DNA from 3 places in the Enterococcus eurekensis genome. Region 1 is predicted to be linked to each of the others. Evidence: predicted binding sites of a transcription regulator. Region 1 holds the regulator's gene; each other region holds the start of a gene.
The links. The regulator NrdR, encoded in region 1, represses ribonucleotide reductase genes. The targets are predictions, from matches to a motif close to ACACNATATATNGTGT.
Positions count from the first base shown of each region.

Region 2: nrdH (glutaredoxin-like protein NrdH) is a predicted target of NrdR. The motif match lies at 2,102-2,117, and genes of this name have one in related genera.
Region 3: nrdD (anaerobic ribonucleoside-triphosphate reductase) is a predicted target of NrdR. The motif match lies at 1,902-1,917, and genes of this name have one in related genera.

Region 1 is NZ_JBHSGT010000017.1:38,807-42,096, reverse strand. It holds gene dnaI (primosomal protein DnaI) at 1-325, opposite strand, end outside; gene ACFO3L_RS02645 (replication initiation and membrane attachment family protein) at 325-1,731, opposite strand; gene nrdR (transcriptional regulator NrdR) at 1,750-2,217, opposite strand; gene coaE (dephospho-CoA kinase) at 2,452-3,048, opposite strand; gene mutM (DNA-formamidopyrimidine glycosylase) at 3,052-3,290, opposite strand, start outside.
Region 2 is NZ_JBHSGT010000011.1:1,464-4,753, reverse strand. It holds gene nrdE (class 1b ribonucleoside-diphosphate reductase subunit alpha) at 1-1,677, opposite strand, end outside; gene nrdH (glutaredoxin-like protein NrdH) at 1,794-2,018, opposite strand; gene ACFO3L_RS00990 (DUF898 family protein) at 2,462-2,764, opposite strand; gene ACFO3L_RS00985 (DUF1836 domain-containing protein) at 2,957-3,290, shown strand, end outside.
Region 3 is NZ_JBHSGT010000025.1:5,832-9,121, forward strand. It holds gene nrdD (anaerobic ribonucleoside-triphosphate reductase) at 1-1,845, opposite strand, end outside; gene ACFO3L_RS04310 (M42 family metallopeptidase) at 2,136-3,224, shown strand.

The sequences.
Region 1 (3,290 bases):
CCTCTTCGCGATGTTTATACGCTAGCAAACCTTGCGTCGGCACATACGTTACATCAATCGAATGAAAGTTCAATGTCAGTTGAGGCTCATATCCCGGAGCAATCATCTTTTCTGATTGCTCATTAAATTTTCGTTTTTCTTGGACAAATTCATATAACTTAGCGTAACTTTTTTCGATATCTTGCGGTGTTAAATAATCATTATGTTTTTCTAGAAAGGCTTTGACTTCTGGATCATTTAGCACTTCTTGCATCATTTCTTGATAACGAAGACGATAATTCTTTTGATCCAAAATTTTTGACAACTGGCTTCCAATGTTATCCATCAACTTTCACCTTCCTTTCTTTTCAAATAAGCTTGTAGACGTTTATTAAGCTCTGCTTGAATGTTTGGGTCTTCAGCAGCGGGCTCTTTTGTGGCTTTTTTCGTCTCTTTAGCCCAATCCGGCAGTTTTTCCACCCGAACATTATTCCTTGAATAGTTATTCGGTCGCGTATTGCGTCTTTTCTCTTTTTCTTCTTGTTTTTCTTTCGCTTCTTTTACATATTCACGCACATACTTAATGGCCGTTTCCGGTGCTTTAAAACCTTTTTCCGACCAGTTAGTGGCAATTGCATTGACAAAGTTCCCTTGTAGCGTACTATTGTTTTGAATCACTAACACGTAATGAATTAAAATATTAATAACCGAGTTTGGTAACGGACTGCGTTCAACAAGCGAGCGTAGCAACCAAGTCTCATTATCCGTTACATAACTTTTCTTCTCCGTTTTAATCGATTCTAGAAAATCAAAAGGTGCTGTTTTTTCACTCGTTTTGATTAGCTCAATATCCCGTTCAGAGTAACCTGTTTGACGTAATAAATTATAACGTTGCTCATTTTCCCCTACATTCGGTTGTACTTGTGGTTTAAATTGGCGTTTATTCCGCTCTAAAATTAATCTTTGAAGAGCTTTTAGCTCAACTTCTCCCGTATCAATTGCCACAACATCAGCGAGTAATTCGACCAATTCTAATTCCTTATAACCATAGAGACTCGCATATATACTTAATTGCTCTTTGAATTCTGGGGTAAAGTTTTGCTCAATAATGTATTTCTTTTTAGCCAAGGCGATTAAATATTCCCAGTCAATCAAGGATTGATTGGTGCAAATTCTTTTTGTCGGTTCCGACTGATAACTCTCAGAAATATTATCTAGTTTCTCTGATGCAAGGGCAAATGACTCCATATTCAATTGGCCATAAACCTCAGTGAAGTTAGCCGTAATTTCTTGATAGTCTCCTCGTTCAATTCGCTTTGGTTGAAAACGACTCGTCAATTGTTGGAACTTACGATCCCCGACTGCTTGATTTAATAAAAAACTATAAGTGACGTCTTTCATAAACGCTTGTGGCGCTAGCGGTTCTTCTAATTGATAGATAAACATCTTACCAAACTCCGCGTCTTCTTTTTGAAAAACACTTAAAAGCCCCATACCTTCCAGCCTTTTTCGAGCAACTAAAAAATCAGGTAAACCGATGTTTAGCGCGTTTAAACAATCCAAATGAATAAACTCTAATTCTTTTTGATCCCCTTCATCGCCAATTAATTGAAAATAAAGGGCTAATGCTGTCGGTCCGATGATTGGCTGATACAAATAAATCAGACCATCATTGCCTTCTTTAGATAAGGGGAGGGATTTAAACACTTGATAAATCGCATTCGGTGTGACTTCATCCCAAGCACTTCTCATTGAATCCCTCACCTCCTGTTATTCTTTCTCTTTTGGTTTTTCAACGATATCTTGTAGCTCTTTTAAGAACACTGACATATCCTTAAATTGACGATAAACACTCGCAAAACGAATATAAGCAATTTCGTCTAAATCAACTAAATATTCCATCACATATTCACCAATCAAATTGGTTGGAATCTCATTTTCGCCTGATTCGCGAATTTTTCTTTCAACTTTATCAACGATATTTTCCATTTGTCCCATCGTAACGGGACGTTTTTCTGCGGAACGCACTAGACCACGTAAAACTTTATCCCGATTAAATTCTTCTCTCGTGCCATTTTTTTTAATTACAAGTAAAGGGGTTTCTTCTATTCTTTCAAAAGTGGTAAAACGGAACCCACAACTTTCACACTCACGACGACGGCGGATCGCACGTCCATCATCCGCTTGTCGGCTATCAATTACTTTTGAACTGTTATGATGACATTTCGGGCATTGCATATTCCCACCTCATTTTCTTTTATTTGAAAAAAGCATTCAATATGAACACTCTAAGTAGCTATATTATAACATGGTTTTTCGATTTACTTGCGGATAAACCTCAATTCCTTATACATTTTTCAAGGTTTTTTTACTTTTATGAAAAAACAAGGTGCGTTTTTTGACATTTCAATGATTTCTCGGTTTATTGAAAATAAAAAGAGGCAAAACGAAAATTCGCTGCCTCTTTCTGACTTAAATATATTGTTGTGCTTTTAACCATGCAACCACTTGTGCTTTGGTTTCAGCTATTGATCCTTGATTATCAAAGATAATTTGACTTTTCTCTTTTTTCTCTTCAATTGGCCATTGACTAGCAATTCGTTTTTTCGCTTCTACTTCCGATAAATCATCGCGTTGCATTAAGCGTTGTAATTGAATGTCTTCTGGAACGTAAACCGTCGCAATTTCATCTATATTATCCGTATAACCTGCTTCAAATAATAAAGGGATATCAACAACGACTAGACGAGATTTTTGCTTACTAGCGATTATTTTCGCCAAAATGGCCTTACGTAAAAAAGGATCCAATAATTGATCTAAAACTTGACGTTTCTCTGGATGGGAAAAAATAATCTGTCCTAGTTTTTTACGATCCAATTCCCCATTTTCCAAGAGAACCTCCTCGCCAAACTCTGCTTCGATCGCTGTCAGTGCTGGCTGCCCTATTTCCACAATTTCACGGGCAACTTCATCACCATCAACGATTGGAAAACCATATTCACGAAAGGTTTTTACGACTGTACTTTTACCGGTTGCGATTCCACCTGTTAAACCTAATACAAATCCCATCACTTACCCACCGACTTTCTTTTGACAAGTTGGACAGAAATGCGTACCGCGTTGCGCCACTTTTATTTTTTCAATGGGTGTTTGACAACGTGGACAAGATTTGCCTGTTTGATCATAAACAACTAACGACACTTGAAACTCTCCAATCTCACCTAATGCATTGACATACGAGCGAATCGTGGTTCCGCCCGCTTCAACGGCATTACCTAGTACCTTGATTGTCCCTTCATAAAGCAAACCAA
Region 2 (3,290 bases), on a different contig from region 1:
TTCCCAATCTGCTTTTGAAGGGATGTGAATTCCTTTAAATAGTTCAGCGACTTTTTCAAAAGTTGGTGTGTAGTCTTCGTTGATATAAGACTCGAAATAAGAACCATCGGCATAAGCTGATTTTTCAAAATTATGGAAAGTTTCTTGTTTTTCTTTAGCAATTTGATGACTTTCCATCAATGTCCAGTAATTTAATAACATGAAGTAAATATCAGTGAATTCAATCGATTCTGGTGAACCATACTCCATTTGGTTTTTAGCAAAGAAAGTATGTAAGCCCATGGCACCTAAACCAATCGTATGATTAATTTTGTTGCCATATTGAATTGATGGAACAACAGCAATGTCAGATGCGTCTGTGACAAAAGTTAAGGCACGGGTCATTGCGCGAACGGAACGACCGAAGTCAGGACTTTCCATTAAGTTGACGATATTAGTTGAACCTAAGTTACAGCTAATATCTGTTCCTAAAACATCAAAACCTTGGACATCATTGACAACTGAAGGTTCTTGAACTTGTAAAATTTCTGAACAAAGGTTACTCATAATAATTTTTCCGTCAATCGGATTTGAACGATTAGCGGTATCAATGTTAACGATATAAGGGTAGCCTGATTCTTGTTGTAATTTTGAAATTTCATTTTCTAATTCACGTGCATTGATTTTTGTTTTGCGGATATTTGGATTTTTAACCATATTGTCGTATTCTTTTGTAATATCAACATATGAGAAAGGTACGCCATATTCTTTTTCAACACTATAAGGACTAAATAAGTACATGTCTTGATTTTTACGCGTTAATTCGTAAAATTTATCCGGTACAATCACACCAAGTGACAAAGTTTTAACTCGAATTTTTTCATCAGCATTTTCTTTCTTTGCAGAAAGAAAGGCGATGATATCTGGATGGAAGACGTTTAAATAAACAACTCCGGCACCTTGACGTTGACCTAATTGGTTTGAATAACTAAAGCTATCTTCAAATAATTTCATGACAGGCATAACACCACTTGCAGCGCCTTCGTAACCTTTAATTGGCGCACCCGCTTCACGCAAGTTTGATAAAGTAATCCCAACGCCACCACCGATACGAGACAATTGTAGAGCAGAGTTAATCCCACGTCCAATCGCGTTCATATCATCCGTTAGTTGGATTAAGAAACAAGAAACTAATTCACCGCGACGTTTTCTACCCGCATTCAAGAAAGAAGGCGTTGCGGGTTGGTAACGTTGATGAATCATTTCTTCAGCTAAAGTCATTGCTAGTTCTTCGTTACCATCTGCAAAATAAAGAGCATTGAAAGCGACACGGTCTTCGTACGTTTCTAAATATTGTGTTCCGTCATTTGTTTTTAATGCGTATTGGCCATAAAATTTATAAGCAGCCATAAATGATTTGAAATGGAAATTTTGTTGCGCTAGAAAATCATAGAGTGACTCAATAAAAGCAGGGGAATAATTACGAATGAAAGGTTCTTCTAAATAATCTTCTTCTATTAAGTAGTTGATTTTATCTGTAACCGTTGGAAACGTCATTGTATTGGGTAGGACGTTTTCTTTAAAGAAGGCTTCTAAAGCTTCTTTATCTTTATGCAAAGGAATCTGACCATTCACAGGACGATTAATTTCATTATTTAATTTAAAGTAAGTGACATCTTTTAATGTTTTAAGACTCATGAAGACACAACCTTTTCTAATTTCTATTGGTAATTGAACAATTAACATAAAAAGAAGGATTTGAAGTCTTACGACGGACAAATCCAACAATAAGTTTTTAGTTTAATAAGTGAGGACTACACAGCTAATTGACGTAATTGGTCCGGACGGAAACCGATAATGGTTCTTGCTTCGCTTGTGATGACAGGGACACTTTGGAAACCTTGTTCTTTTAACCAATTGATAGCTGAAGGTTCTTGATCTAAGTTAATTTCTTCAAAAGAAATATGATTGTCAGTTAAGAAGCGTTTCGCCATTTTACATTGCATGCAGTTGTTTTTTGAAAATAATTTGATATTCATAATGGTAATCCTCCTTGGAAATTTTACTGTATAATTACTATAGTCCTTAGTATAGACGGTCGTAGCGAAAAGTCAAACGAAAAATACTATATATTGTGTTTGTGAAGTTGGGCGACACTAATTGTTGTGGTTTTTTAAAAGTTTTTTACCTGAAAGTGCTTGTGGTTATTAGTGTTTCAGCCGATTAAAAAAACAAAGAAGAAGTTTAAAAAAATTCGCTTGTGAAGGAATGTTTTTGAACAATAAAAAGACTGAAAATCTTCTTGCCTTTTTTAAAATCAGATGCTACTATGTACTGGGTGCCAAACCCATGACGTTGGATACTTGTTGGTGCGAAAGCATTTTGAAAACGAGTATCGCAACGTCTTTTTTTAATAATTTAAGAGTATCCTAAAATTCGCCCGAAGAAAAATACATTCTTCGGACGGATTTTTTCTATTTACTTAATAGAAGGTAGTATATTTTGCTTTCCATTGTTTTAATTTAATATGTAGCCAAAAACTATAAATACCCAAGGAAACAATCGTTAATAGAAACCATTTTATCCAATGGCCGAACAAACCAATAGCGGTTCCGTTAAACTGTAGACGTCGGCCTTCAATGATGGTATGTTCGATTTTCCAACGATTCATCAAAACGATTCCCCAAGGGGTTCCGATTCCTAAAGTAAAAATAGTAATAACTGCGGCTAACAAACTATGTACAATATAACTAAGTAAGCCACCATCAAAATATGATTGATTCATTTTATTCCTCCTTTTCAATTACCATAGCTAAACTATGCAATAAAGAATAGCTTTAATTTCCTTAAATGTTTATAAATACTTCGAAGTAAAGTATTTCCAACCAATTAATTATATGGTACACTTTATCTAGTTTCGAAAACTAGATAATCAGTTTTTTGAAAATGATAACTAACTGTTAAAGAAGGAAGTGCGATGGAAAAATTAGAAGAGAAAATGATTGAATGGGGAGAGTCGTTACTGTCTGTTCACTTACCAAGATGGGATGAATTACCGGAAATTGAGCTCTACATGGATCAAGTGATTACACTTGTGGATCAATACTTATCTCCGATTATTAGACAAGAAAAACATACGCGACTGACACCTTCAATGGTGAATAATTATGTAAAAAAAGATTTAATCCCAGCACCCGTTAAAAAACGTTACAATCGTAAGCATGTAGCATTTTTAATTGCCATTACGTTGTTAAAGCAAGTGCTAACTATTCCAGAAATTAAAGAGGGAATTTTATTTCAAGGAAAAGCAA
Region 3 (3,290 bases), on a different contig from region 1:
ATCAAGTTTTTCGAATGGTGTTGGATTTTTACGAACATCATAATGGAAACTATTTGTGTAATAATCTTTATCGGTAATATTTTCGACAATACCGAATTTTTCTGTATCTAAACGGCAGAAGCGGTCGGTTAAACTTTCACTTGGTGTTGAGTAAACGCTAAAGTGGTAACCATATTCATTTGACCAATCATCAACGTGCGCTTTTAAAGTTTTTAAGATAGATAAAGTAAAGTCTTTGGCTGTGGGATTATTTTCCCATGCACCGCCAAAGAAAGCTGCAGCAACTTCATAAAGACCGATATAGCCAAGCGAAATTGTTGCCCGACGATTATTAAACAATCGGTCAACTTCTTCGTTACGTTTTAAACGTTCACCAAAGGCACCATACATATACAAAATTGGAGCATTCGCTGGACTAGCTTCCTTACAGCGATTGATCCGGTAAACGAGGGCGTCTTTGACAATGCTTAAGCGTTCTTCTAAAAGGCTCCAAAACCGCTCTGGATTTCCATTTGACTCTAAAGCAACACGCGGTAAATTTAATGTGACAACACCTAAGTTCATACGTCCAACGTTGACTTCTTTGCCATTTGCATCTTTCCAGCCTTGTAGGAACGAGCGACAACCCATTGGTGTTTTAAAACTACCTGTCAATTCAACGATTTTATCGTAGTTCAAGACATCGGGATACATCCGTTTTGTTGCGCATTCTAATGCCAATTGTTTAATATCGTAGTTTGGATCTTCCGGATTGGCATTAACGCCACGTTTCATTGAGAAGATTAATTTAGGGAAAATCGCTGTGCGACCTTCTTTACCGAGACCTTTAATCCGATTTTGTAAGATTGCACGTTGAATTTCACGTTCAAACCAATTTGTACCTAATCCAAAACCAAGGGAGGTAAAGGGAGTTTGACCATTAGACGTGAATAAGGTATTGATTTCATATTCTAAGCTTTGCATTGCATCATAAATATTTTTACGTGTTTGCATGTAAGCATATTCTTCTTGACGTTTAGCACCTTCAATCCACTCTTTAGCATCAGCTAAATGTTTTTCAAAATTCAATTTAGCAAAAGGAGCTAAGAGTTCATCAATCCGATCAGCGGAACAACCACCGTATTGACTAGAAGCGACGTTAGCGATGATCTGTGAAATTTGAGCCGTTGCTGTTTGAATTGATTTTGGTGACTCAACATCGGCATTACCAATTTTAAATCCATTATTTAACATGCTATTGAAATCAATTAAGCAACAATTTGTCATTGGTGCGTATGGATGGTAATCTAAGTCATGGTAATGAATGTCACCTTTTTGATGAGCATTAGCAACATGAGGCGGTAACATTTTAAGACCAATTGATTTTCCGACAATACCAGCAGTCAAATCGCGTTGTGTATTAAAGACATCGCTATCTTTATTGGCGTTTTCATTGACGATTTGTTGGTCCTTACTCATTAGTTTTTCGATTGTAAAATTAATATCGGTTGCTTTACTTCTTTCAAAGTCACGACGTGTACGGTAATGAATGTATTGTTCCGCTAAAGCATACTCACTATTTTCAAGCAAAATATGTTCGACAATATTTTGGATTTCATAGATTTTAATATTTTCAGTAAAACGGTGGACGATTTCTAAATCAATTTTTTCAACCATTTTTAAAATTTGTTCATGATCAAGGGGCGAAAGCTCACCAGAAATTTGTTTTTTTGCTTTGACAAGGGCATCATAAATTTTTTGATCATCAAAATCGACTGAACGGCCATCACGCTTGATAATTTTCATACTTGATAGGCTAGGATGGAACGAAACAATTTGTTCACTTTTTCTCTTTGTGTTCATCATTATTACCAACTCCTTAAATTCTTCTTATTTATCATAATCTAAAATAAGAGGAGAAGCAACTATATATAGTGTCTTTTCCAAGTCTTTAAAAAGACTTGGCACTATATGTAGTGTTTATGCAATGTTGATTAATAATAGAAGTCAATGAAAATAAGCTTTTATCGTCGTTTTCAATTACACAAAGTGAATATAAAATCTTTGTGATGAATAATTTAAACAAGAAACCCCAAATTCAAGAGAACTAGTGCTATAATTAAGAAGTAGATGATAATAAAGGAGTGTTCAAACGAATGTTAGAAAAGAAAGATGAACAACTATTAATTGACTTGACTTCCGCTCGTGGAGTTCCAGGAAATGAAGAAGAGGTTCGTGAAGTATTTAAATCCTACGCTAAAGATTTTGCTGAAGATATTTTCTTTGATGGCTTAGGAAGTGTTATTGCAAAACATTCAGGTGTTAACGGTGGCGGTCCAAAAATTCTAATTTCAGGCCATATGGATGAAGTTGGTTTTATGGTTACTAAAATCAGTGAAAAAGGTTTTATTGAATTTCAAACGCTAGGCGGTTGGTGGGGACAAGTAATGTTGGCTCAACAAGTTGAAATTAAAACACAAGCTGGCAAAATTATTCATGGGGTAATTGGGTCAAAACCACCACACGTTTTAACACCAGACGCGCGTACAAAACCATATGATGTGAAAGATATGTTTATTGATATCGGTGCTTCAAGTGAAGAAGAAGCGAAAGGCTGGGGAATCCGCCCAGGTGATATGATTACACCATATATTGAATATAAACGCATGAATGATAGTAAATTCTTATTAGCGAAAGCTTGGGATAACCGTGTAGGTACGGCTGTTTCTTTACGTGTATTAGAAAACTTAGCGAACCAAGGACACGAAAACTGCTTATTTGCAGGAAGTAATGTAATGGAAGAAGTTGGTTTACGTGGTGCGCGTACAAGTACACATTTAGTCAACCCAGATATCGCCATTGCGTTAGATACTGGTACGGCAGGTGATACACCAGGAATGACACCAAAAGAAGCAGATTCAGTTTTAGGTAAAGGACCACAAGTCTTAATCTTTGATGCTTCAATGATTCCACATAAAAAATTATTAAACTTTGTTATTAACGTAGCAGAAGAATTAGAAATTCCATTCCAATATACGGTAATTGGTGGTGGAGGAACGGACGCTGGACAAATGCATTTAACACGTAATGGTGTTCCTTCAATTGCGATTACGGTTCCTGTTCGTTACTTACATTCTCATACTTCAGTTATTCATGAAGATGATTACTTAAATACAGTTAAATTAGTAACAGAAGTTGTTCGTCGTTTAGATGATGCAGCTGTTAAAGAACTTTTAAGCTACTAATTGTTATAAAAAAGAGGTTACCATTCAACTTGGTGACCTCTTTTTTGAATATAAATGATTATTTCT